Regions from separate parts of the Streptomyces sp. NPDC043812 genome, predicted to be linked through region 3. Evidence: riboswitches for the same ligand, from Rfam matches in the RefSeq annotation. Region 3 holds a riboswitch; each other region holds the start of a gene.

Region 1 (7,812 bases), on a different contig from region 3:
GCCGGTCGGCGTCCCAGGCGCGCCGGTCCTGCACGGACTTCAGCGACCAGAGGTCCAGGACGGGACAGCCGTAGCGGTCGGCGATGGCCCGCACATGGGCGGTGTACGTGGCGATCTTCCCGCGCAGATGGCGCAGGACGGGTACGTCACGGGTGTCGAATCCGGTGGTGACCATGACGGTGCCGACGGCGTCGGTGAGGTCGGCGACGGCCCGCTCGAAGCGCTCCGCCACGTCGTCGGGGTCGGAGCCCGGACGGATGATGTCGTTGCCGCCGGCACAGAACGACACGAGGTCGGGGGCGAGTTGCTTGGCCCTCGGGACCTGCTCCGCCACGATCTGGTCGAGGAGCCGGCCGCGTACGGCGAGGTTGGCGTACCTGAAGGTGTTTTCCGGTGCGAGGTCGTCGAGCAGGACCGCGAAACGGTCCGCCCAGCCGACGAACGTCCCGTCGGGACCGGGGTCTCCTACGCCCTCGGTGAAGCTGTCACCGATCGCTGCGTACGACCCGAATGCGCCGATGTTCTCTGTTCTCGAATCGTCTGCCACAGGAGCACATCTTTCCTTTACGGATGTGACCTACGCGACCGTAAGGAGGGGTTGACGGGAGGTGATCTTTACCACCAGTCGAGTTTCCACCAACCCGGAATACGCGGAATCCCTCGCTCCGCCGCCGGACGGAACGAGGGACGAGCGTCGGCCCGCCCAACGGCGGGCCGTAAGTACTCAGATGGAGACGCCGTGCTGACGCAGGTACGCCATCGGGTCGATGTCCGAGCCGTAGCCCGAGCCGGTACGGATCTCGAAGTGCAGGTGCGGGCCAGTCGAGTTGCCGGTCGAACCGGAGAGCCCGATCTGCTGGCCGCCGCTCACACTCTGCCCGCCGGAGACGGACAGGGAGGAGAGGTGGGCGTACTGCGAGTAGGTGCCGTCCGTGTGCTGGATGACGACCTCGTTGCCGTACGAGCCGCTCCAGCCGGCCGAGACGACGGTGCCGGGGCCGACGGAGTTGACGGTGGTGCCGGTGGCGGCGACGAAGTCGACACCGGTGTGGTAACCGCTGGACCACATGGAGCCGGACTGGTGGTACGGCGTGGAGATGCCCGCGCCGGCGATCGGCACCGTGAAGCCGGCGGCCGACGTCTTGCTCTCGGGCTTCTCCGCGGGCTTCTCGGCAGGAGCCTGGGGAGCGGCGGGCTTCTCGGCAGGCGCCTCGGGAGCGGCGGGCCGGACGGAGTCACGCGAGGACCGGGACTGCGACTCGGTGCGGGGCTCCGGGTCGCTCTTGGCCTTCGACTTCGCACCGATGGTCAGCTCGAGGCCGGGGTGGATCAGCGCCGGGTCGGCACCGATGGCGCGACGGTTGTCGTTGAACAGCTGCTTCCAGCCGCCGCGGACGTCCTGCTCCTCCGCGATCTTCGACAGATAGTCGCCGGGGACGACCGTGTAGGTCTTCGGCGCCTTCTTCGCGGCCTCGACGGCCGGAGCGGCGGCGAAGGAGGCCGGGGCGGCGGTGGCCTTCTCGGGCGCGGCGGCGGGGGCCGGGCCGGTCGCGGCATTGGCGCCGGTGGCGCCGAGCAGCGGCAGTGCGATGGCGGCGCCACCCGTACCGGCGACGACGAAGCCGCGGGTGATGGGGTTGGCCTTGGGACGGCGGTGCTTGCCCTTACCAGGCATGGCGCATTCCTCTCCGGCGCCGGCGAGGTGAGCTGTCGGGTTCGAGCTGGAGATGCCCGTTCGCGCTTGTTGCGCGAATTAACCCCAAGCCGTCCGATTTTTCCGGATACGGCGTACTACCTGGTTCCCCCGCTCCTGCCACACGTGGGTGGGTTCGAAGTCCGGTCGGCGGCAGGATTAGGCGGTCCGTCCGGATTGGTCGTGACCGTAGGCGAGCCGGGCACGCGCAAACAAGCGGCAGATTTCGCCGGGGATTGTCGGCTCGGAATAAAGCAAGGATTCCCCGTCACCCTCCGTGGACAAGGGATCTTCAATTCCCTGCTCCGCAACGGAATTGAGGCACCGAACCCCGGTACGTTCCGTCACGAATATGATCCTGCTCACCTGCCGGATCCCATCTCCCTTGCAGACGGGGCACGTTATATCGAATGACCCAATTCGGACAGAAGCAGCAAATGATTACCTAAGCCCGCACTTATCCATCAAGTGTTGTCGACAACGCCCGACTTCGTCCCCGCCGGACTCCGGGCCCGAGTGACGCGGGTCACTCGCCACCCCCACCCCTCGCCTGTGTCGTTCGCCGTGAAATCCCATCCAACGGCACACCGTGCGCGGGCAGCGAATTCGGCAGCCACCTTTTCCGTGAACGGAATTGAGGCGTCCGTCACGCCTTCCTGAGCCTGATCACGTTTGCATCCAGATCGCCGGTCAGCCCGGTGTGGAGTCCGTGATGGATCAGCACGGCACCTCGGTGGACCTTCCCGCTGTCCAGGCAGAGGTAGGCGGCGCGCGGGTCGATCCCGCGCAGTCTGACGGGCGGCGGCCGCTCGCCGTAGTGCTGAGCCTGAAGTGTCACAAGGACGACGATGTCGTCATCGCGGACATATTGGACAGCGCTGAGCCCGCCGTCCGGATCACGCAGCCGGTACAGCTCGCCGTGCTGCACCACCGGCCTGATCTCCTTGTAGAGCCGGACCCAGCCGCGGGCCTCGGTCAGCTCCGCCTCGCTCCAGTCCGTGAGATCGCCGCCGACACCCAGCACCCCCGCCATGGCACTGACGAAACGGAAGCGCAGACTGCTGCGCCGACCGTTCAGCTGGACATTGGGGCTGTCGGTGACCCAGGCGGCCATGACCCGCGCCGGGTGCAGCTGGCTGAAGCCGTGCTGGATGGCGAGCCGGTCCAGCGGGTCGGTGTTGTCGGAGGTCCACACCTGGTCGGTGCGACTGAGCACGCCCAGGTCGATCCGGCCGCCGCCGCCCGAGCAGGACTCGAAGGCGACACCCGGGTGCGCCGCCCGAAGACGGTCGAGCAGCGCGTACAGGGCATGCACATGCTCGACCCACAACTTCTGCGGGTAGGGCTCCCCCGGCCAGCCCGCATCGGTGAAGCAGCGGTTGAAGTCCCACTTCACATAGTCGACGGGAGCAGCGGAGAGCAGGCCGTCGAGCTGCTCCCACAGATACGCCTGCACATCGCTGCGCGCGAGATTCAGCACCAGCTGATTGCGCAGTTCGGTACGCGTGCGGCCGAGATGGTGCTGCACCCAGTCGGGATGCGCGCGGTAGAGATCGCTGTCGGCGTTGACCATCTCCGGCTCGACCCAGATGCCGAACTGCATACCGAGGGCGTGCACTTCGTCGGCCAGCGGCTTCAGCCCGTGCGGGAAGCGGTCCGGGTTGGGTGTCCAGTCACCGAGCCCCGCCCGGTCGCTCGTCCGGGCCCCGAACCAGGCGTCGTCCACGACGAACAGTTCGACACCCATCGCGGCGGCCCGCACGGCGAGTGCCCGCTGCTGCTCCTCCGAGATGTCGAACCCGGTGGCTTCCCAGGAGTTGTAGAGCACGGGCCGGTCCTGCCGGGCACCCGGGATCACATGCGCCAGCTGCCAGGCGTGCCAGGCGTGGCTCGCGCCGCCGAAGCCGCCCTCGCTCCACAGTCCGGCGAACACGGGCGAGGTGTAGCTCTCGCCGGGAGCGAGCCGCAGCAGCCCGGAGTCGTCGTGGCCGGCCCCGCCCGTGATCTGCACCATCCCGTCGGGCAGCTGCTGGACGCCGATCCGCCACGAACCGGACCACCCCAGCGCGCAGCCGTACACCTCGCCGTGCTCCTCGGTGGCCCCCTCGGCGTCGAGCGCGACCCAGGGCAGATGCTGGTGACCGGTGTGGCCGCGACGGCTTCCGATGATCTTTTCGCCGTAGGTCAGCGGCGACCGGACGAGCAGTGACTCGGCGGCCCAGCGGCCGTGCAGCTGCCCGAGCCGCCAGGCGTCGCGCCGGGGAAGCGTCCAGGTCGCGGCGTCGGCCCGGAGCAGTTCGAGGTCGGGCCCCGCGCCCTCGTGGGCGACGGTGACCCAGCGTTCGATCACGTCCGCGTCGTCCCGCATGCGGTAGTGGAGGGTGAGGCCGAGGCCGTGCACGGCGTCGGTGAAGTGCAGCCGGAGCTCGCCGTCCGCCGGATCCGTCGCGGCGCCTGCGAAGGCCCACTCGGTGCCCCGGACCTCGGCCGTGCGCACGGAGAGCGCCGGCCTCACGAACCGGGGGCCGCCCTCGACCGGGTACTCCTCATGTCCGTCGAGCGGGGCCTCGAAGGGCCAGTAGGGCGGCGGTCCCGCTGCGGCGAGGGCTTCCGCATCGGCTCCCGAGATGCGCGCACCCCAGTGCAGATGCACCAGTTCATCCCGTTCCGTGAGGTGAAGTGCGTAGCTGCTCGTGGCTCCGGTCAGCAGCCAGATACGCCCTTCACCGACGGTCTCCATCATCCCGACCCCTCAGCTGCTCACAGATTCTCAGATAGGCACAGGTTCACACAGGCTCGAACATCATCAACTGTCCGCAGCCGCGGGGGCAACGCCCTTGCGCCATGGGCGAGATGATTGCCCGATGAATGGAGTGTCGTATGGTCGGGATCGCGCCATCGTCGGCGACCGGCGCCGACGGCAGTCATCTGAAGGAGTCCACGTGACGCAGCAGCTGCCGCAGGCCCCGTCCACCGAGCCCCGGCTGGCCGGAGTCCGCAACTTCCGGGACGTGGGCGGACTGCCCACCGTGGACGGCCGGCGCGTGCAGCACGGCAGACTCTTCCGCAGCGGACACCTCGCCCATGCGACGGCGAGCGACGCCGCCTTCCTCACGGATCTCGGACTCCACACGATCTTCGACTTCCGCAACGCCGCCGACCAGCGGCTGGAGGGCCCGGACGTCGAGCTGCCGGGCGTGCGCAATCTGAATCTGCCGCTGAGCGACCCGGCCGACGGCGCCGAGTTCTGGAAGATGGTCCGCGACGGCAATCTCGACCAGCTGAAGTCGATCCTCGCCGACGGCAAGGGCGCGGGCCGGATGACCGCGTCGTACCGGACGATCATCAAGTACCGGACCTCGGAGCACAGCCGCGTTCTGCACGCGCTGGCCGAGGACAGTGTCCCGGCCCTCATGCACTGCGCGGCGGGCAAGGACCGTGCCGGTCTCTCGATCGCGATCACCCTGCTCGCCGTCGGCGTCGAGCGGGATGCCATCGAGGCGGACTACCTCATGTCCAACGACCCCCACCGCCGCTACAAGGTCAAGCGCAGCGACGACTCCCCCGCCGCCATGTCCCCGGAGGTCATGGAACTGCTGAGCCCGCTCTTCGACGCCCGCGCCTCCTATCTGGCGGCGGCGTTCGAGACGATCGAGGAGACCTGGGGCGGCACCGAGCGCTACCTCTCCGAGGGCCTGGGGCTCTCCGCCGACACCCGTGAGCGGCTGCGCGCACGTCTCCTGACGGACACCCCCTGACCGCTACTGGTTCTGTCCGCCGACCAGGAACAGCAGATACAGGAACGCGGCGATGAGGTGGCCGGCGATCAGATAGGCGAACAGCCGGATGACCAGCCCACGCGGAAAGCGCTCCTCGCGCCGGTCCTCCGGCCTGCTCGACAAGCGCCTGTCCAACGGGTCGTGCGACATGTCCTGGATCACATACCTTCCGGGTCAGACGTGCGGATGCGGGTCAGGGCTCTGCAGCAGGGTGTGCACGAACAGCAGCTCGGCGCCCTCGGGTGCGGCCGCGGAGATACGGTGCGGGGTGAGCGAGTCGAAGTGCGCGCTGTCCCCGGGCGCGAGCTCATGGACCGTGTCGCCGAGAGCGAGGCGCAGCCGTCCACCGACGACGTACAGCCACTCCTCTCCCGGATGCACCCGCACCAGATCGCCCTGGGCGCCGTAGGGCACGACCACCCGCAGCGCCTGCATGGCGCGGCCGGGGGCTCCGGCCTGGTGGTAGGTCCAGCCGTCGGCGGTCGTCGGCTCGCGGCGGCCGCCCCGGATGACGGGTTCGCGTTCGGGCGGCAGCTCGCCGAGGACCTCGGCGACCGTCGTACCGTAGATCCTGGCGAGGGCGAGGAGCATGGGCAGCGAGGGCTGCCGGTTCCCTGTCTCCAGCCGGGACAGATGTGCCGGGGAGAGCCCTGCGTGGTGGGCTGCGGCCTCGAGGGTCAGCCCGCGGCGGCGGCGCAGATCGCGCAGCCGGGGTGCGACGCGACGCAGCCCCTCGGCCGCCGATTCGGCGGATGTGGTCATGCCTCCATTGCGCCAGCCGGTTGCCTCCAAGGCAAATTTCTTGCCTCAGAGGCAAAACGCCTCAGCGGCCCGCCACCGCCTGCTTCACCAGCGTCTTCCCGAAGTCCCACATCAGACCGCCCCCGTTGTGGGCGTCGTCCATCACCGCCGTGAACGCCTCGACGAAGCGGTCCACCTCGCGCTCGCCGATGATCAGCGGCGGGATCAGTTTGATGACCTCCATGTGGTCGCCCGAGACCTGGGTGAGGATCCGGTACTTCTGCAGCAGCGGTACGACGACCATCTGCGCGAAAAGACCCTTCCGCGCGGCCTGCAACATGGTCCAGCGGCTGCGCAGCTTGATCGACTCGGGGCGGCCGAACTCGATCCCGATCATGAGCCCCCGGCCGCGCACCTCGTGCAGCAGCTCATAGCGGTCGACGAGCGCCGCCAGCCGGGCCCGCAGGAGCTCCCCCGTCATCCGTGCGTTGGCCACCACGTGCTCGTCCTCCAGCACGGACAGAACGGCGAGACCGGCGGCCATCGCCTGCGCGTTGGAACCGAAGCTGGCGGAGTGCACCAGCACCCGGTCCATGGACGAGTAGACCTTCTTGAAGATCCAGTCCTTGCCGAGGGTCGCGCCGACGGGGACATAGCCGCCGGAGAGCGCCTTGGCGACACAGACCAGGTCGGGCTCGACGCCCGCCTCGTACTGGAAGGCGTAGAAGTCGCCGGTGCGTCCGAGGCCGGTCTGCACCTCGTCGGCGATCAGCAGCGCCTTGTGGCTGTGCAGAAGCTCCTGTGCTTCGCGCAGGAATCCCGGCGGGCTCGACAGCACACCCTTGCCCTGGATCGGTTCGACGACGAAGCCCGCCACATCGCCCTGCTTGAGCTCCTTCTCGAGGGCGTCCAGGTCTCCGAGCTCGACGGCTGTGTCCGGCAGCAGCGGGGCGAAGCCGTTCCGGAAGCCGTCCTCGCCGTTGACCGACAAGGAGCCCGCGGTCAGTCCGTGGAAGGCGTGCGAGCAGTACAGGATCCTCGGCCGCCCGGTGGCGTAGCGGGCGAACTTCAGGGCTGTCTCGACCGCCTCCGTACCGCTGTTGCCGAAGAAGACGCGCTCCAGGTGCGGGGTGTGGGCGAGCAGCTTCTCGGCGAGCAGTCCGGGCAGCGGCTGGCAGTCGAAGCGGGTGAGATCGGCGAGCGAGGCGTCGAGCACGTCGTGCAGCGCCTTGCGCACGACGGGGTGGTGCCGGCCGAGGCCCATGACGCCGAAGCCGGCGAGCATGTCCAGGTAGTCGTTGCCGTCGGCGTCCCAGAAGTAGGCGCCCTCGGCCCGCTCGTAGACCCTGTCGAAGCCGATCGTGTGCAGCATGCGGGGCAGCTGGTGGTTGAGATGGCGGCTGTGCAGTTCGTAACGTTCGGCTCCGCGCCGGGCCAGCAGTGTCGCCAGGTCGAAGCCCTTGGGCGCTTCGGTCATCGATCGCTCTCCTCGACTGGGCCCTCGCCGGGCCGGTCCTGCACTGCCATGGCGGCGCCGATCGCTCCCGCGATCTCCACCGGTGTGAGCCCGATGTCGGCCAGCACCTCGCTGCGCTTGGC
Region 2 (7,812 bases), on a different contig from region 3:
GAGCGCGATGCCCGCGACCGTGGTCACCGAGCCGGCGAGGCCGACAAGGGTGCGGGCCTCGCCGATCGGCACGGTCTCGGCGACGACGTCGAGCGCCGACTCGATGTCGGCGCGGATCGCCGCGATCTGCTCCGGCGTCGCCGGGCTGCTCGGCGCATGACGCTCGGTCAACCGGACGCAGCCGACGTCGACGGAGCAGGCGGCGCGGGAGTGCTCCTCGCCCACGACGAACTCGGTCGAGCCGCCGCCGATGTCGACGACGAGATACGGCGTGGCCAGGTCGGTGCGCCCGGCCAGCGACTTCGTGGCACCGGTGAAGGAGAACTCGGCCTCCTGGTCGCCGGTGATGACCTCCGGTTCCACACCGAGGATGTCGAGGACGCCCCGGACGAACTCGTCGCGGTTCTCGGCGTCGCGGGATGCCGAGGTGGCGACGAAGCGGACGGTCTCCGCGCCCAGCTCCTTGATCACGGCGGCGTACTCGCGGCAGGCCGCGAACGTGCGCTCCAGCGCCTCGGGGGCGAGGCGACCGGTGCGGTCGACACCCTGGCCGAGCCGCACGATGATCATGCGTCGGTCGAGGTCGGTCAGCCGGCCCGACTCCGGGTCGACATCGGCGACGAGCAGCCGGATGGAGTTGGTGCCGCAGTCGATGGCGGCGACGCGGGTCACGCCTCTTCCCCCTCGGTGAGGCAGCCGGTCACGCACGGGCCCTTGCGCCACCACTCGGGCAGCATGGCGATCGCCTCGTCGCCGAGCGGGTTCACCCCGGGGCCGGCCGCGAGCGAGTGGCCGACCAGGACGTGCAGGCACTTGACCCGGTCGGGCATGCCGCCCGCGCTGGGGAAGCCCTGGAGAACCTCGATCGCGTCACGGCGGGCGATGTAGTCCTCGTGCGCGGCGCGGTAGGCGGCGGCGAGCTCCGGGTCGGTGGCCAGGCGCTCGGTCATCTCCTTCATGACGCCGTTCGCCTCCAGCGTGCCGATCGCGGACGCGGCACGCGGGCAGCTCAGGTAGTACAGCGTCGGGAACGGCGTACCGTCCGGCAACCGCGGTGCCGTCTCGACGACATCGGGCTGTCCGCACGGGCAGCGGTGCGCGATCGCGCGCAGCCCGCGCGGGGGCCGGCCGAGCTGCTCCTTGAACGCGGCGATGTCCGCGTCGGTCGGCTCGGTGTGCTCGGTGGTGGGAGGAGGGGTTTCCATGCCTGCCTAGTTCAGTGCTGTGCGATGGGTCTACTTGCGGTCGGCGTTGTCCACGCCGTTCCACACGTTCGAGTACCAGGGCCGGTCGGCGGCGCCGTCGTCCTCGCGGCGTTCCTGCACGGCCTCGGGGTCGATCACCGTGTAACCGGTCTCGCCCGGGACCACGTAGTGCAGATGCTCACGGGCCAGCCGGCGGATGTACATGTCGTCCTGGAGCCGCGCCTTCTCGTCCCGGAGCTGCTCGACCTGCGCCCGGGCCTCGCGCGTGAGGCGTTCCTGCTCGGCGATGTCCGCGCGCTGGGAGACGTACTGCCGCATCGGGTAGGCGAGGGCGACGACCAGGGAGCAGACGACCAGTGCCAGGAAGGCCGCCCGGCCGGTGAGCCGGGAGCGGCGGGCCTGGCGGCGGTTCTGGGAGCGGTAGACCCGGGCAGCGGTCTGCTCACCGAGCAGCCGCAGCCGGGTCGCGGTGGAGAACCGGTCCGCGTCCGGCCTGCGCGCCATGGTCTCGCCTCCCCTTCACACGCCTACGTCCCCGGACACGGTACGGGACCGAGGCCGGGGACGTAGGGACGACAGGGCGTCAGCCCGTGATCAGCCCTTGAAGCGCGGGAAGGCGGAGCGGCCCGCGTACACCGCCGCGTCGTCGAGGATCTCCTCGATGCGCAGCAGCTGGTTGTACTTGGCGACGCGCTCGGAGCGGGCCGGGGCACCGGTCTTGATCTGGCCGCAGTTGGTGGCGACGGCCAGGTCGGCGATGGTGACGTCCTCGGTCTCACCGGAGCGGTGGGACATCATGCACTTGAAGCCGTTGCGCTGGGCCAGCTCGACGGCGTCCAGGGTCTCGGTCAGCGAACCGATCTGGTTGACCTTGACGAGCAGGGCGTTGGCGGCGCCGTCCTCGATGCCGCGGGCCAGACGCTCGGGGTTGGTGACGAACAGGTCGTCGCCGACGAGCTGCACCTTGGTGCCGAGCTTCTCGGTGATGGTCTGCCAGCCGGCCCAGTCGTCCTCGAACAGCGGGTCCTCGATGGAGACCAGCGGGTAGGCGTCGACGAGCTCCGCGTAGTACTCGGTCATCTCGGCGGCCGAGCGGGACTTGCCCTCGAACTCGTACGAGCCGTCCTTGTAGAACTCGGACGCGGCGACGTCGAGCGCCAGCGCGATGTCCTTGCCGGGGGCGTAGCCGGCCTCCTTGATGGCCTCGAGGATGAGGTCCAGGGCGGCGCGGTTGGAGTCGAGGTTCGGCGCGAAGCCGCCCTCGTCGCCGAGACCGGTGGACAGGCCCTTCTGCTTCAGCACCTTCTTGAGGGTGTGGTAGACCTCGGCGCCCCAGCGCAGGGCCTCGGAGAAGGACTCCGCGCCGATCGGCGCGATCATGAACTCCTGGATGTCCACGTTGGAGTCGGCGTGCGAGCCGCCGTTCAGGATGTTCATCATCGGAACGGGCAGCAGGTGCGCGTTCGGGCCGCCGAGGTAGCGGAAGAGCGGCAGGTCGGAGGCCTCGGAGGCGGCGTGCGCGACGGCGAGGGAGACGCCGAGGATGGCGTTGGCGCCGAGCGAGGACTTGTCGGGCGTGGCGTCCAGGTCGAACATCGCCTGGTCGATCAGGCGCTGCTCGGTGGCGTCGTAGCCGACGAGCTCCGGGCCGATCTGCTCGATGACGGCGAGGACGGCCTTCTCCACGCCCTTGCCGAGGTAGCGGTTCTGGTCACCGTCGCGGAGCTCGAGGGCCTCGAACGCACCGGTGGAGGCGCCGGACGGAACTGCAGCACGACCCGTGCTGCCGTCGTCGAGGCCAACCTCGACCTCGACCGTGGGGTTGCCTCGGGAGTCCAGGATTTCCCGGGCTACGACGACGTCGATGGACGGCACGAGCATCTCCTTCTGGGATGTGACGCGAGAAAAGTGCAGAGGTCTGCTTGGCCTTGCGCCAAGAGCCTAACCGCCTCGGGGGCAAAGGCCGGCCGATGCCCGCCCCGTGGGACGAAAAAGGGCGTGAACACTGAGCGCGGGGGACAAAACACCCGGAAGCTACTCGTAGGTAACGCCTTGAACGCCGAAACCCCGGCCCGGCGCGCACGGGGGAACGCGGGCCGGACCGGGGTGCTCGGGGGTCCTGTCCGCGCTGCGGAGCGCGGACAGGAGGCGGGTCAGCGCAGGTGGAGCTGCTGGCCCGGGTGGATCACATCGGCGTCCTCGACGATGTTCTTGTTCAGCTCGAACAGCTTCTCCCAGCCGCCCTTGACCTTCTCGGCCGTGGCGATGCTGCTCAGGGTGTCGCCGGCCTTGACCTTGTACTCGCCGTCGCCCTTCTTGAAGGACTTGGCCTTGGCGGCGGGCTTGGCGGCCTTCTTGGCCGGGGCCTCGGCGCGCTCGGAGCGCGTGGTCGGGGCCTCGGCGCGCTTCGGCTGCGCAGGCTGGGCCGGAGCGGCGTCGTTGGCGGCGTTGGACAGGCCGACGCCGCAGCTCGGCCAGGCACCCTTGCCCTGGCCGGCGAGGACCTTCTCGGCGACGGCTATCTGCTGGGACTTGGAGGCCTGGTCGGCGGACGCGGCGTACGCGGTGCCGCCGTACGCGGCCCAGGTGGAGGCGGAGAACTGCAGGCCGCCGTAGTAGCCGTTGCCGGTGTTGATGGACCAGTTGCCGCCGGACTCGCACTGCGCGACCGAGTCCCACTCGGAGGTGGTGGCGGCGGAGGCGGAGGTGGCGGCGAGCATGGGGGCGGCGATGGCGGCACCGGTGACGCCGGCGAGCGTGGCGATACGGACGGCCCTTGACGCGCGGCGGTGCTTGGCCTTGCTGGAACGCAGCATGGAGCTTCTCCTCACCGACGCCTACGAGGTGAGCTGTCGGGTTCGGGCCATGTGAGTTGCCCGGCCACGCGTCTGGCGCATGGCTTCACCCCGAGCCGTTCCTCGGTCGCTCACCTTCAACGACCGGGACCGGCGCTTACCTTGGGTCCCCCGCTCCTGCCTTCGGCGCACTGAGCGACGAGTGTTCCCCCCGACCGACGGCAGGATTCGGCGTGACGGTCGACGGTGCCCGCGGTGGCGAGCGGTTCCGACCGTAAACACACGGCTCCCCGATGTTCAAAGCTGAACATCGGGGAGAAATCGCCCAATCCGCCCCGGCAATCAGGGGCGTTTACGCAGGTCGTGACCGTCTTGGCCGAATTTGCTGGCTGAAACCTGTTAGTTGCCGCAAAGAGACCCTTGTCTCACTGGAACAGAACGGACAAACGACCGCGAACCACCGCGTGAACTACGGCTGATTCAGGCCGAGATCGAGACTCTGACCGGGGACGATGAGGTCGGGGTCGTCCCCGACGGTCTCCTGGTTCGCCTCGTAGAGGGCGGTCCAGCCTCCCGGCAGCTCGCGCTCGTCCGCGATGCCCCACAGGTTGTCGCCGGGCTGGACGGTGTAGCTGCCGTCCCCGGCCTCCGCCGCCCCGTCGCGTACCGATGCGTCACCCCGTGAGGCATGACGACCGCTTTCGCGACCCTCGTCCGAATTGCCCGCTTCGCTCTCGTCCTTGGCGGCCTCGCCACGATGCTTGCCGCTGCCGTCCGCGGGAGCGGTTTCCTCGCTGTTGTCCGGAGTGCCCGATTCAGCCGGTTCATCAGATGTGTCCGGGGATGCCGACGCGTCGGCGTCCCTCGGCTGCGAGCCGTCGTCCCCGGAGGAGTCGGCCGACCCGGAGGGCCGCGACGTGTCGGACCCGGACGCGGAGTCCTCCGCGCCCTCCCCGGCGGACGGTGCGGCGCTCGCGCCGGACTCGGGCAGCAGCAGGTCGCCCGGCTCCATGCCGGGGTCCACGCCGGTGTCGGCGCCGTCGTCCGTCAGGCCCGCGATCGTCGCGCAGCCGGGCCACGCCTCCGGCCCCTGCGCCTCGAGCACCTTCTCCGCGACGGCGATCTGCTGCGAACGGCTCGCGAGATCGGCGCTCACCGCGTACGAGGTGCCGCCGAATTCCTCCCAGGTCTCCTGCGCGAACTGCAGTCCGCCGTAGTAGCCGTTACCGAAGTCGGCGCTCCATGCGCCACCGGTCTCGCACTCGGCGACACGGTCCCAGGCGGCGGAGTCCGCGGCGGAAGCGGAACCCGCGCCGAGGAGCGGGATCGCGATGGCCGAGCCGGTCACCCCTGCCGCGACGACGATGGCCGGAGCCTGACGGGGTCGGCGGTGCCGTCCGTTCCCGGAGCGCATGAGAATGCCTTTCGCGTGACTACTGAGGACTGAGCGGCCTGCTGACGCCTGCCGAGTCGACGGTGAACGTAGCCGCATTCGAACGTGAGTCACAAGTCGATGCAGCGGAGATCACGTGAAAGTCACGAACTTGATCCACCGTCAGATTTTGGCGGGTGTGAACTCAACGGGCAGAGTGCGCAATCCGCGCATGATGAGACCCCCACGCCACCGCAAATCGGCTGGATCGCCCGCAAGCCGCAAGTCGGGCATTCTCCTGAGCAGGGTCGCGAGCGCGGTCTGTCCTTCGAGCCGGGCGAGCGGCGCGCCGAGGCAGTAGTGGATGCCGTGGCCGTAGCCCAGATGCTGGTTGTCGCGCCGGGCGAGGTCGAGAGTGTCCGGTTCGCCGAAGCGCTCCGGGTCGCGGTCCGCGGCGGCGAGCACGACGAGTACGGGATCTCCCGCGGCGATCCGCTGCCCGCCGACCGTCAGCTCCTCGGTCGCGAACCGCCAGGTCGCGAGCTCGACGGGCCCGTCGTAGCGCAGCAGTTCCTCGACCCCGGTCTCCAGCAGCGCGCTCTCGCCGGCGGCGAGCGAAGCCTGCAGCCGCTCGCGCTGTGCGGGGTTGCGCAGCAGCGCGTAGACGCCGTTGCCGATGAGGTTCACGGTCGTCTCGAAGCCGGCGAAGAGAAGGATGAACGCCATCGCGGCGGCCTCGTTCTCGGTGAGGTGCTCGCCGTGGTCGGACGCCTTGATGAGCCCGGAGATGAGGTCGTCCCCCGGCTCCTCGCGCTTGCGATGGATCAGTTCGGCGAGATATCCCCGCATCTTCTTCACGGACCGGGCGACCCCGCCGCGCGGCCCGCCGCCGTGACGGATCATCATCCCCGCCCAGTCGCGGAAGTCGTCCTGGTCCTCGCGCGGGACGCCGAGCATGTCGCAGATCGCGTAGATGGGGAGCGGGAACGCGAACTCGTGGATGAGGTCCGCCTCCCCCTTCTCCACGAAGCCGTCGATGAGCCGGTCCGTCAGCTCCTGCACCCGCGGAGCGAACTCGGCGACGCGGCGCGGGGTGAACGCCTTGGACACGAGCCGCCGCAGCCGGGTGTGGTCCGGCGGGTCGATGTTGAGCAGATGCGTCATCAGCTCGGCCTTGCGCTCACCGGGGATGCCCGTCTTGCCCTTGGCGTGCGCGGGCTCGTCGTGATGCGCGGGATTCTTGGACAGCCGCTGGTCGGCGAGCGCCTCCCGCGCGTCCGCGTACCGGGTCACCAGCCATGCATCGACCCCGCTCGGGAGCGTGGTCCGGTGCACGGGCGAGTGCTCGCGCAGCCAGGCGTAGGCGGGATAGGGGTCGGTGGCGAACTCCCAGGTGAAGAGTTCGGGCGCGGTGTTCGGGTCGTTCACCCCTCGACGGTATCCGGGGCGCCCGGTCCCTCCGTCGCGCGGATCGCGTCACGGTACGCACGGGCCGCCGCCCGCAGCGCGGCCTCCGGGTCGACGCCGCCCGCCTCCGCCCGTACGGCGAGGGCCAGGAGCTCGTAACCGATGTCCTCCCCGGCGGGCAGGTCCACCCGCAGGCCTGCCGTGCGCACACGGGACGCCAGCTTGGCCGCGAGCGCGAGACCGGGCTGGCCGAGCGGGACGCCGTCGGTCACCGAGTCGCGCTGCTTCTCGATCGCCTTGGTGCGCAGCCAGTGCGCCTTGACGTCCTCCGGTGTCTCGGCGGTCTCGTCGCCGAAGACGTGCGGATGGCGGTGGATCAGCTTCTCGACGATCGTGGCCGCCACGTCGTCGACGGAGAACGGCCCGTCGGCGTCCTCCTCCGCGATACGCGCATGGAACACGACCTGGAGGAGCACGTCGCCGAGCTCCTCGCGCAGCTCGTCACGGTCGCCGTCCTCGATGGCCTCGACGAGTTCGTACGCCTCCTCGATGCCGTACTTGGCAAGCCCCTTGTGCGTCTGCTGCGAGGACCAGGGGCATTCGCGGCGGATGCGGTCCATGACCTCGACGAGGTCGAGCAGCCGCGCCCCGGGCAGGTCGTACGAGCCGGGGAGCAGCTCCAGGTCCGGCATCCGCAGGCGACCCGAGCCGCCGAGGCGGGCCAGGCCGTCGGTCAGGGGCTGCTCGCCGCTGCCGGAGGTGAGGACGACCACGGTCCGGCCTCCCGCGCAGGCGTCGACGACCTCCTCGGCGGTCGGCGCGGAGTGCTCCACGTCGATCCCCGCCTCGCGCAGATACGGCAGCTGGGGGTGCGCCGCGTCGGCGCACAGCACCCGGTCCGCGGCGTGCAGGGTCTGCCACGCCGGCCAGGACAGGAGTCCGGGCGCCACGCGGTGGCTGGCGGTGAGCAGGACGATGCGTCCGGCTTCGACAGGTTCGTTCACCCGTCGAACCTACCCCGGCTCACGCACCG
Region 3 (7,812 bases):
TGAGCCTGGCGAGATCGCCGGTCGTCAGCACGGTGTTGAGCCTTCCCAGAGCACGGGTGACGCCTTCGCCGCCCGCCCTGGCCCGGTTGACGACGGGCACGATGTAGTCGGCGTTCTGCAGACGCCTGTCGTCCGCGAGCAGGACGAGACCGAAGTCGTCGAGTGTCGCGTCCGTGGTGGTGGTGAGCACCATCTGGTCCTGACCGCTCTGGACGGCCTGTTTGGCCTGTGTGGTGCCCACACCCTTCGGGTCGACAGCGGTGATGTCGATTCCATAGGTCTTCTTCAAACCAGGAGCACAGTAGGGGCGCTGCACACACTCGTCTCCGGCCGCGAGCCGCACCGGGCGCCCGGAACGGCCCAGGTCGCTCAGTGTCTTCAGCCCGTTCTCGGACGCGAACGACTCGGTGACAGCGAAGGCGTTCTGGTCGACGGCCCTGCCGGCGTCGAGGATGGTGAGTCCTCGCGGCGTCGCGAGTGCCCGCAGGGCGGACATGGTTGCGGCGAGGTCGGGCGATCCGACGGTTGCCGCTTTCGGCCCGTTCACCTTCGCGTTCAGCCAGTCGGCGAACGTCGCCGCGTACTCGGGTACGACATCGATCTGGCCGCTCTCCAGCGCCGGTTCGTACAGCTCGCGGTTGGTGACGGAGAGGATCTCGGTGCCGTATCCGGCGTCGGTGAGCAGCAGCGCGTACATCCGGGCCAGCAGATCGCTCTCGGTGAAGCCCGCCGACCCGATCGTCAGGTGCTTGCTGTCGCCGGGCGGCGCGGTGACCTCGCCCTGGGTCTCCAGAGACGGTCCGGTGGCGCAGCCGGCGGTGAGCAGGGCCGCGGCCGCGGCAGCCAGTGGGGCGCGTGTCCTGGGCGTTCTCATGCACCGCTCCCCCGGGCCCAGGCCGGTGCCAGCCGCTGGACCAGTTCGAACAGTCCCTCGACGATGAGCGCGAACACCGCGACGAGTACCGCTCCCGCGACCACCTGCGGGGTGGATGCGAGGTTGAAGCCCGCGGTGATGATCCGTCCGAGGCCGCCACCGCCCGCGAGCGCGGCGATCGTCGCCGTGGCGACGAGCTGCACGGCGGCGATCCGCAGCCCGGTGAGGATCAGCGGCAGCGCGAGCGGCACTTCGACACGGAACAGCAGTTGGGGACCGGTCATGCCCATGCCTCGCGCGGCCCGCACGGTGTCCTGGTCCACGCCGCGCATGCCGACGTAGGCGTTGGTGAGCAGGGGCGGCACGGCGAACAGCACCAGGGCGATGATCGTCGGCCATGATCCGTACGAGCCGATCGGGCTGAGCAGCAGCAGGACGAGCACGGCGAAGGTGGGGACGGCGCGGCCCACGTTCGAGATGTTGACGGCGAGGGCGCCGCCCTTGCCGAGATGTCCGAGGACGAGGGCGACGGGAAGGGCGATGAGGCAGCTGAGGACGAGACAGACGGCGGTGAGGAAGAGGTGCTCGCCGAGCCGCTGCCAGATGCCGCCGTCGCCGGACCAGTTGGCGGCGGTGGTGAGCCAGTCCCACGCGGACGAAAGGGTGTTCATGAGGTCCGCCTCGTCCACGGCGTGAGCACGCGCTGCACGAGCAGCAGCGCCAGGTCCGCGGCGACGGCGATGACCACGCACAGGACGGAGGCGGTGAGCACCTGAGCCTTGAAGTAGGTGTTCATACCTGCGTAGATGAGATTGCCGAGGCCGCCGTAGCCGACGATCGCACCGATAGTGACGAGGGAGACGGCGGAGACGGTGGCGATGCGCAGCCCGGCCATCGCGGCGGGCAGGGCGAGCGGGAGTTCCACGGCGCACAGCATCCTCAGGGGCCCGTATCCCATGCCGCGTGCGGCCTGACGGGTGTCCTCCGGGACGGCGCGCAGACCGGCGAGGATGTTGCGTACGAGCAGGGTGAGCGAGTACAGGACGAGCCCGGCCACCACGATGGTGGCGGACAGGCCGTAGACGGGCAGCAGCAGGGAGAACATCGCCAGCGACGGGATCGTGTAGAGAATCGTCGTGACGGCCAGCACGGGCGCGGCGGCCCACCCCCAGCGGCGGGCGGCCACGGCGAGGGGGACTGCGAGCACGAGCCCGATGAAGACCGCCAGGAACGTCAGCTGCAGATGCTGGAGCACCGCGGCGGTGATGATCTCGCTGCGGGTGGTGAGGTAGTCGCCGCAGATCCAGTCGTTTCGCGCGAGGCAGTCGTCGGGAGGCGCGGTCATCTGTCCATTGCAGCCCGCGAGGACGGTGTGTGCGCGCTGGGCTCGCCTGTCCGGGCGGACGCGGGCGGGCCGGGGCGGGGTGCGACGCAGCCGGCCGCCCCCGGCCGTCCCGTTCGGTCCAGGGCCTCCGCTGCCTTGGTCATCGGGCCGCCCGCGTCAGCCGTGTTGAGGACGTCTTCGGGTTCGAGCAGGACGATCGCGGCCGCCTCCTCGGCGACCGGACAGAGCTCGTTGCCCGGGGCACGACGCACAGCTCGCGGTCCGAGAACACGTCACCGGTCCTGAGCCGGATGGTGATGACGAGGGCCTGACCGGGGGCGCCCCGAGGACACGCCCTAGGACAGACCCGGAACCGGCGCCGCCAGGAAGCGGTGCAGCGATGCCTTCATGGCCGCGACGAATCCTTCGCGGGTCGCGTCGTCGACGAGGTCCAGGGACAGATACGGGTTGAGGTCCTCCAGCTCGACGAGCAGCAGTGCGCCGTCCGCGGTGCGGCAGGCGTCGACGCGCTGGATGCCGTGGTCGATGGTGTTCCAGTCGACGAAGAGGCGGGCGAAGGCGAGGTCGTCCGCAGTGGGCTCGTACGGCTCCAGGGCCCATCGCCGGTCGGGGTCAGGGGCGTAGAAGGCGTACTGGAAGGCGTCGTCGACGAAGTAGAACGAGACCTCGTAGCGGAAGTCGATGCGCGGCTGGACGAGCACGTCACCGTGGACCAGTCCGGGCAGGGCGTCCGGGCCGGCGAACTGCAGCCCGATGGAGTCCGCGCCCACCTTGGGCTTGACCACGTACTGCTCGGCCGGAGGCAGCAGACCGAGGTCGTCGAGCCGGTCGACCGTGGGGATGACTGGCAGCCCTGCCGCGGTCAGGTCCAGCAGGTACTGCTTGCCTGCCATGTCGCCGCGGGCGGACAGCGGGTTGTAGACGCGGACGCCGTCGCGGGCGGCACGGTCGCGGAAGTCGTCGTAGGCGTCCTGGTAGTGGAGTACGGGTCCGCTGTTGCGGACCACGACGGCGTCGAAGCCGGACATCAGGGTGGCCGCGTCCCCGGGGTGGCACAGGGCGAGGTCGAAGTCCTCGCGCAGCCGGGCGGACAGGAAGATGTCCTCGTCGCAGTACCGGCGGCCCCTGGCCGGGTAGGCGAGATCGGTGACGAGCAGCAAGCGGGGCCTGGCGGACACGGGCGTCTCCTGAGATCGGTTGACCGTAAAACTATCCAAGGGCCTCATTCGGCCACGGGGCGCCCCCTGGCGCGGCCGGCCGGTGCCTGCGGCCACGCGTGCGCGTCAGCGGCCTGCCCGTGCGAGCGGCCCGGACAACAGGACCTCGAGGGTCTCCCGCAGGGTCGCGGTGAAGTCGAGGCGCAACGCGGCGAGCGCGGGGTCGGCGGCGTAGGCGGCCTGCATCGCGGCCGAGGGGATGGGCGTAGGTCCAGATGGCACCGAAGACCAGTTCGCCCTGACACTGCGCCTGCTGCCCGCCCTGCTCGCCGCCCCCGCGCCGCGCGTGGCGACCATGAGCAGCGGTACGGCCAACTTCGGCCGGATCCGGTTCGACGATCTCCAGTGGGAGCGCCGCTACCGCCCGAACCTGGCGTACGCGCAGTCCAAGCTGGCCGATCTGATCATGGCCGGCAGGCTCGCGGAGACAGCCGCCGACAGGGGCTGGAACCTGGTCAGCACCGCCGCCCACCCGGGCTACACGATCACCAATCTGCAGACAGCGGGAGCGAGCCTGGGCCGGGTCAGGCCGCCCCGGCTGCACGCGGTGCGCAAGGCGCTGGACTTCCTGCCCAAGCAGGGTGTCGAGCAGGGCTCCGAACCCCTGCTGTTCGCGGCAGCCGATCCGGCAGCAGTGTCCGGCGGGTACTACGGACCCGGTCACCGCCTCGGGCTCGTGCGGCCCACCACCACCGCGCGCATCACCCGCCGGGCGCTGGACCCCGCGGTCAACGCCCGGCTGTGGTCGGAGGCCGAACGCCTCACGGGGTTCACGCTGCCCGCTGCCGCTGAGGACCGGGCCGCGGGAACCGCCGTCGCGGAGCAGTGACTCCCGCGTCGGAGCCCGCCCGGGAACGGCCGAGGGGCGCGGGTGCTGACGAGATGTCAGGACCCGCGCCCCTCGGCCGTGAATTCATGTGCAATCGGAACCGCGAAGACAACGGGACGGTCAGTAGGGACCGTTCACATTGTCGATCGAACCGTACCTGTCGGCGGCATAGTTGCACGCGGCGGTGATGTTCGCGACCGGGTCGTAGCTGTCCATGGAAGTACCGGGCACATGGTAGGCGCGGAAGGTCGGGTCGATCACCTGAAGAAGACCCTTGGACGGCGTTCCGGCAACGGCGTTGGAATCCCAGTTGTTGATCGCCAGCGGATTGCCCGAGGACTCACGCATGATGTTGCGGTGAATTCCCTCGTAGGATCCGGGAATTCCGTGCTTGCCCATCACGTCGAGCGACTCGCGGATCCAGCCGTCCAGGTTGTCGGCGTACGCGGTGGGCTTCGCCTTGGGGGCGGCCTTGGTGGGCGCGGCGCTCGTGCGCTCGGAGCGGTCCGCGCGGTCGGCGGTGGCACGCTTCGCGGAGTCCGCCGCCGTCTTGGCCTTGGCGCCGATGGTCAGCTCGAGGCCGGGACGGATCAGCGCCGGGTCGGCACCGATGTTCCGGCGGTTGTCGTTGTACAGCTCCTTCCAGCCACCACTGAGGGAGTGCTGGTGGGCGATCCGCGACAGGGAGTCGCCGGCCACGACGGAGTAGGTGCTCGGCGCCTTCTTCGCGGGAGCAGGGGCCGACACGGCGACCTTCTCGACGGTGGCCGGCTGGGCGGGCTGGGCCGCGCCGGCGGTGGTCGCGCCGATCAGTGGCAGGGCGAGGGCCGCACCACCCGTGCCTGCGACGGCGAATCCGCGAGTGAGGCGGTGGGACTTGGGACGGCGGTGCTTACCCTTTGCAGGCATGACGAATTCCTCTCCGTCGCCTGCGAGGTGAGCTGTCGGGTTCGGACTGGAGATGTCCGGTCGCCGGATTGCAGCGACTTCACCCCTAGCCGTTCCGCTGTGCGGACCGGCGGCTTACCTGGGTCCCCCGCTCCTGCCCTACGCGAGTTTGTGTGGTCGGGTACCGGACGGCGGCAGGATTCGGCGTTCCATCCGGAATGCGGTGACCGTAAGCGAGAGCGCCCGGAGGAAACAAGCCCTGAATTCACAAACGCAATGGATAGGCAGAGAAAGGGACAAATGATCTCATCATCCATTGATCACGGAGGGCCCAACTCTCGCTCCGCGCAAGGAAAGTGGAGCACTTGGTTCCGCTCAGGGTTCCCACGGTCGTGACCGAAGTCACGACCGCTGGAACAAAGAATGACGAGACATGCAAGATGCCGCTAAACGGACATGAGGGCAATCAGAAATGAACCAGTCATGCGGCGAATTCCGAAACATTCGCTAATGAAGCTGAATGCCCGATTCATCCCCCGAGGGGTCGGGCCCTGACTGTCAGGCCCTCACCGGTGGAGATGCGGGCGTCCCGGCGCCGCGCGCACCAGGATGCGGCGGCCCGTGACCCTCTCCGGCGCGACCGCGATCCACAGCTCCCGCTCTCCCCCGGCCCATGGCGCGCTGTACGCCTGCCGCTCCAGCTCCCGTACGGCGGCCTCGTCGGTGACGGTCCGGGCGGTGCCCACGACCAGCACACTCCATCCCTGGCTGAACGCCTCGTCGATATGGTCGACTTCGAAGGCGATCTCGCCGTCGGCGGCCCTGGCGGGCAGCACGTCGGGCGTGGTCAGGAAGGCCACCTCCCCTTCGGCGACAAGGTAGTTGACCGGGAGAATGGCCGGCCCCTCCTGGGTGGTGACCGCGACGCGGCCCACCCCGTGCGTCCCCAGCAGCGACCAGCACTCGTCGGAACCGAGCTCCACCAGCTCGGGGTGGTAGGCGGCCCTGCCCACCCCCGGCGGCAGATCGGCCTCTCCGCCGGTCAGCGCGGTGACCGTCGTCTCCAGGGCATCGGCCAGACGCAGCAGGAAGCCCATCCCGGGCGTCGCCGACTTGTCCTCCAGATACTCGATGTACCCCGGTGCCGAGCCCGCCCGCAGGGCGACGTCCTCCCGGGACAGCCCGAGCTGCCGCCGACGGGCAGCGACCCGGCGACCGATCTCCTCCTTCGGCCCTCCCCTGCCCGGAACACCGGCTGCGGTCGTGGGCTGCTCGGGCATGGTGGGCACCTTCCCCAATCCGTGTTCCAGCCGCGACGCGGGCCTCGCGCCCACGGTAGCCACGGGACGCAGGCGCCGCACGGCGGCGGGGCGGGGCCACCGGCGGGGTCCGGCGGCGGCGGGCGGACCGGCGGGGCGGTCCGGGCATACGGCGCGGGTGGCCGACACTGGACATGATCGGAGAATCGGGGAACAGGACGAAGGCGCGTGGAGGTGCCGCGATGAAGCTCAGGACCGGCGGGCGATGAGGCACCGTTCCGTGGCCGACCTGATGACGCCGCAGGCCGTCGTCGCACAGCGCGGCACCGCGTTCAAGGAGATCGCGCGACTGCTCGATGAGTACGGCATCACGGCCGTCCCGGTGATCGACGAGGACGGCCGGCCGGTCGGCGTGGTGTCCGAGGCGGACCTGCTGCGCAGATACACCAGCGGCAGTGGCTCCGACACCGCCGAGGGGCTCATGTCCAGCCCCGCCGTGGTGGCACGTCCCGAGTGGAATGCCGTGGAGGCTGCCCGGGTGATGGAGGAACGCCGCATCAAACGGCTGCCGGTGGTGGACGCCTCCGGCCGGCTCATCGGGGTGGTGAGCCGCAGCGATCTGCTCCAGCTGTTCCTCCGCCGCGACCGCGCCATCCAGGAGGAGATCGTCGAGGAGGTGCTCGCGCGGACGCTCGGGGTGTCCCCCGCGGCGGTGGCGGTCGAGGTCGACGACGGCAGAGTGACGCTCAGCGGGATGCTGGAGCACAGAAGTCAGGTGCGCATCGTGGTGCGTATGTGCCAGAGCATCGACGGCGTGGTGGACGTCGTCGACCGGCTCGCCTTCGAGCACGACGACACGAAGGCGTGAGCGGCGGGGCACGACGACACGGAGCCCTCAGGGGCGGGGCACGCCGACCGTTCAGTCCTCCGGCAGGGTGAGCAGGCACGACGTGCCCGGCTCCACGGACACCGTGTGGTGGGAGAGCCGCACCTCGACGGGGGGCCCGTCGGAGGCCGGTACGCCGATCCTCAGCTCCCCGGGCCGCATCCGTACCCGCACACCCCAGTGCCCGTGGTAGCGGACGGAGAAGCCGTACTCGGACAGCTGGGGCGAGGGGACGGGGTCGAACCACAACGCCCCGTTACGGGTCTCCAGCCCGGTCAGGCCGCGCTGGAAGAGGTCGAGGGTGCCCGCCATCGCGCCCAGGTGCACGCCCTCCTCGGTGGTGCCGCCCTGCAGATCGGCAATGTCGCCCTCCAGCGCCTCGCGGCAGTACGACCAGGCATCCTCGCGGCGCACCCTGGCCAGCACCCAGCCGTGGACCAGACCGCTGAGAGTCGATCCGTGGCTGGTGCGTCTCAGGTAGTAGTCCACCGTCCGGTGCCAGGTCTCGGCGTCG

What was found. A riboswitch is a leader RNA that binds a small molecule or an ion and turns the genes downstream of it on or off. The one in region 3 is predicted to bind cyclic di-AMP.
Region 1: another riboswitch for cyclic di-AMP. It lies ahead of AC067Z_RS20020 (M23 family metallopeptidase); the one in region 3 lies ahead of AC067Z_RS17480 (transglycosylase SLT domain-containing protein).
Region 2: another riboswitch for cyclic di-AMP. It lies ahead of AC067Z_RS04605 (transglycosylase family protein); the one in region 3 lies ahead of AC067Z_RS17480 (transglycosylase SLT domain-containing protein).

The regions. Positions count from the first base shown of each region.
Region 1 covers NZ_JBWKCY010000013.1:18,504-26,315, forward strand. Annotated here, with positions in the region: gene AC067Z_RS20015 (SGNH/GDSL hydrolase family protein) at 1-547, opposite strand, end outside; gene AC067Z_RS20020 (M23 family metallopeptidase) at 725-1,675, opposite strand; cyclic di-AMP (ydaO/yuaA leader) riboswitch at 1,678-1,836, opposite strand; gene AC067Z_RS20025 (alpha-galactosidase) at 2,340-4,436, opposite strand; gene AC067Z_RS20030 (tyrosine-protein phosphatase) at 4,636-5,451, shown strand; gene AC067Z_RS20035 (DUF6126 family protein) at 5,455-5,631, opposite strand; gene AC067Z_RS20040 (helix-turn-helix domain-containing protein) at 5,647-6,234, opposite strand; gene AC067Z_RS20045 (aspartate aminotransferase family protein) at 6,296-7,690, opposite strand; gene dxs (1-deoxy-D-xylulose-5-phosphate synthase) at 7,687-7,812, opposite strand, start outside.
Region 2 covers NZ_JBWKCY010000002.1:424,680-432,491, reverse strand. Annotated here, with positions in the region: gene AC067Z_RS04625 (Ppx/GppA phosphatase family protein) at 1-672, opposite strand, end outside; gene AC067Z_RS04620 (DUF501 domain-containing protein) at 669-1,205, opposite strand; gene AC067Z_RS04615 (FtsB family cell division protein) at 1,236-1,709, opposite strand; gene eno (phosphopyruvate hydratase) at 1,800-3,086, opposite strand; gene AC067Z_RS04605 (transglycosylase family protein) at 3,359-4,021, opposite strand; cyclic di-AMP (ydaO/yuaA leader) riboswitch at 4,025-4,199, opposite strand; gene AC067Z_RS04600 (transglycosylase family protein) at 4,470-5,414, opposite strand; gene AC067Z_RS04595 (cytochrome P450 family protein) at 5,556-6,800, opposite strand; gene AC067Z_RS04590 (nucleoside triphosphate pyrophosphohydrolase) at 6,797-7,783, opposite strand; gene AC067Z_RS04585 (SurA N-terminal domain-containing protein) at 7,803-7,812, opposite strand, start outside.
Region 3 covers NZ_JBWKCY010000010.1:241,464-249,275, reverse strand. Annotated here, with positions in the region: partial or broken gene AC067Z_RS17510 (ABC transporter substrate-binding protein) at 1-874, opposite strand, end outside; gene AC067Z_RS17505 (ABC transporter permease) at 871-1,545, opposite strand; gene AC067Z_RS17500 (ABC transporter permease) at 1,542-2,219, opposite strand; gene AC067Z_RS17495 (ATP-grasp domain-containing protein) at 2,555-3,445, opposite strand; gene AC067Z_RS17490 (hypothetical protein) at 3,503-3,622, opposite strand; gene AC067Z_RS17485 (Rossmann-fold NAD(P)-binding domain-containing protein) at 3,636-4,265, shown strand; gene AC067Z_RS17480 (transglycosylase SLT domain-containing protein) at 4,386-5,174, opposite strand; cyclic di-AMP (ydaO/yuaA leader) riboswitch at 5,179-5,329, opposite strand; gene AC067Z_RS17475 (helix-turn-helix domain-containing protein) at 5,720-6,433, opposite strand; gene AC067Z_RS17470 (CBS domain-containing protein) at 6,678-7,280, shown strand; gene AC067Z_RS17465 (glycoside hydrolase family 65 protein) at 7,332-7,812, opposite strand, start outside.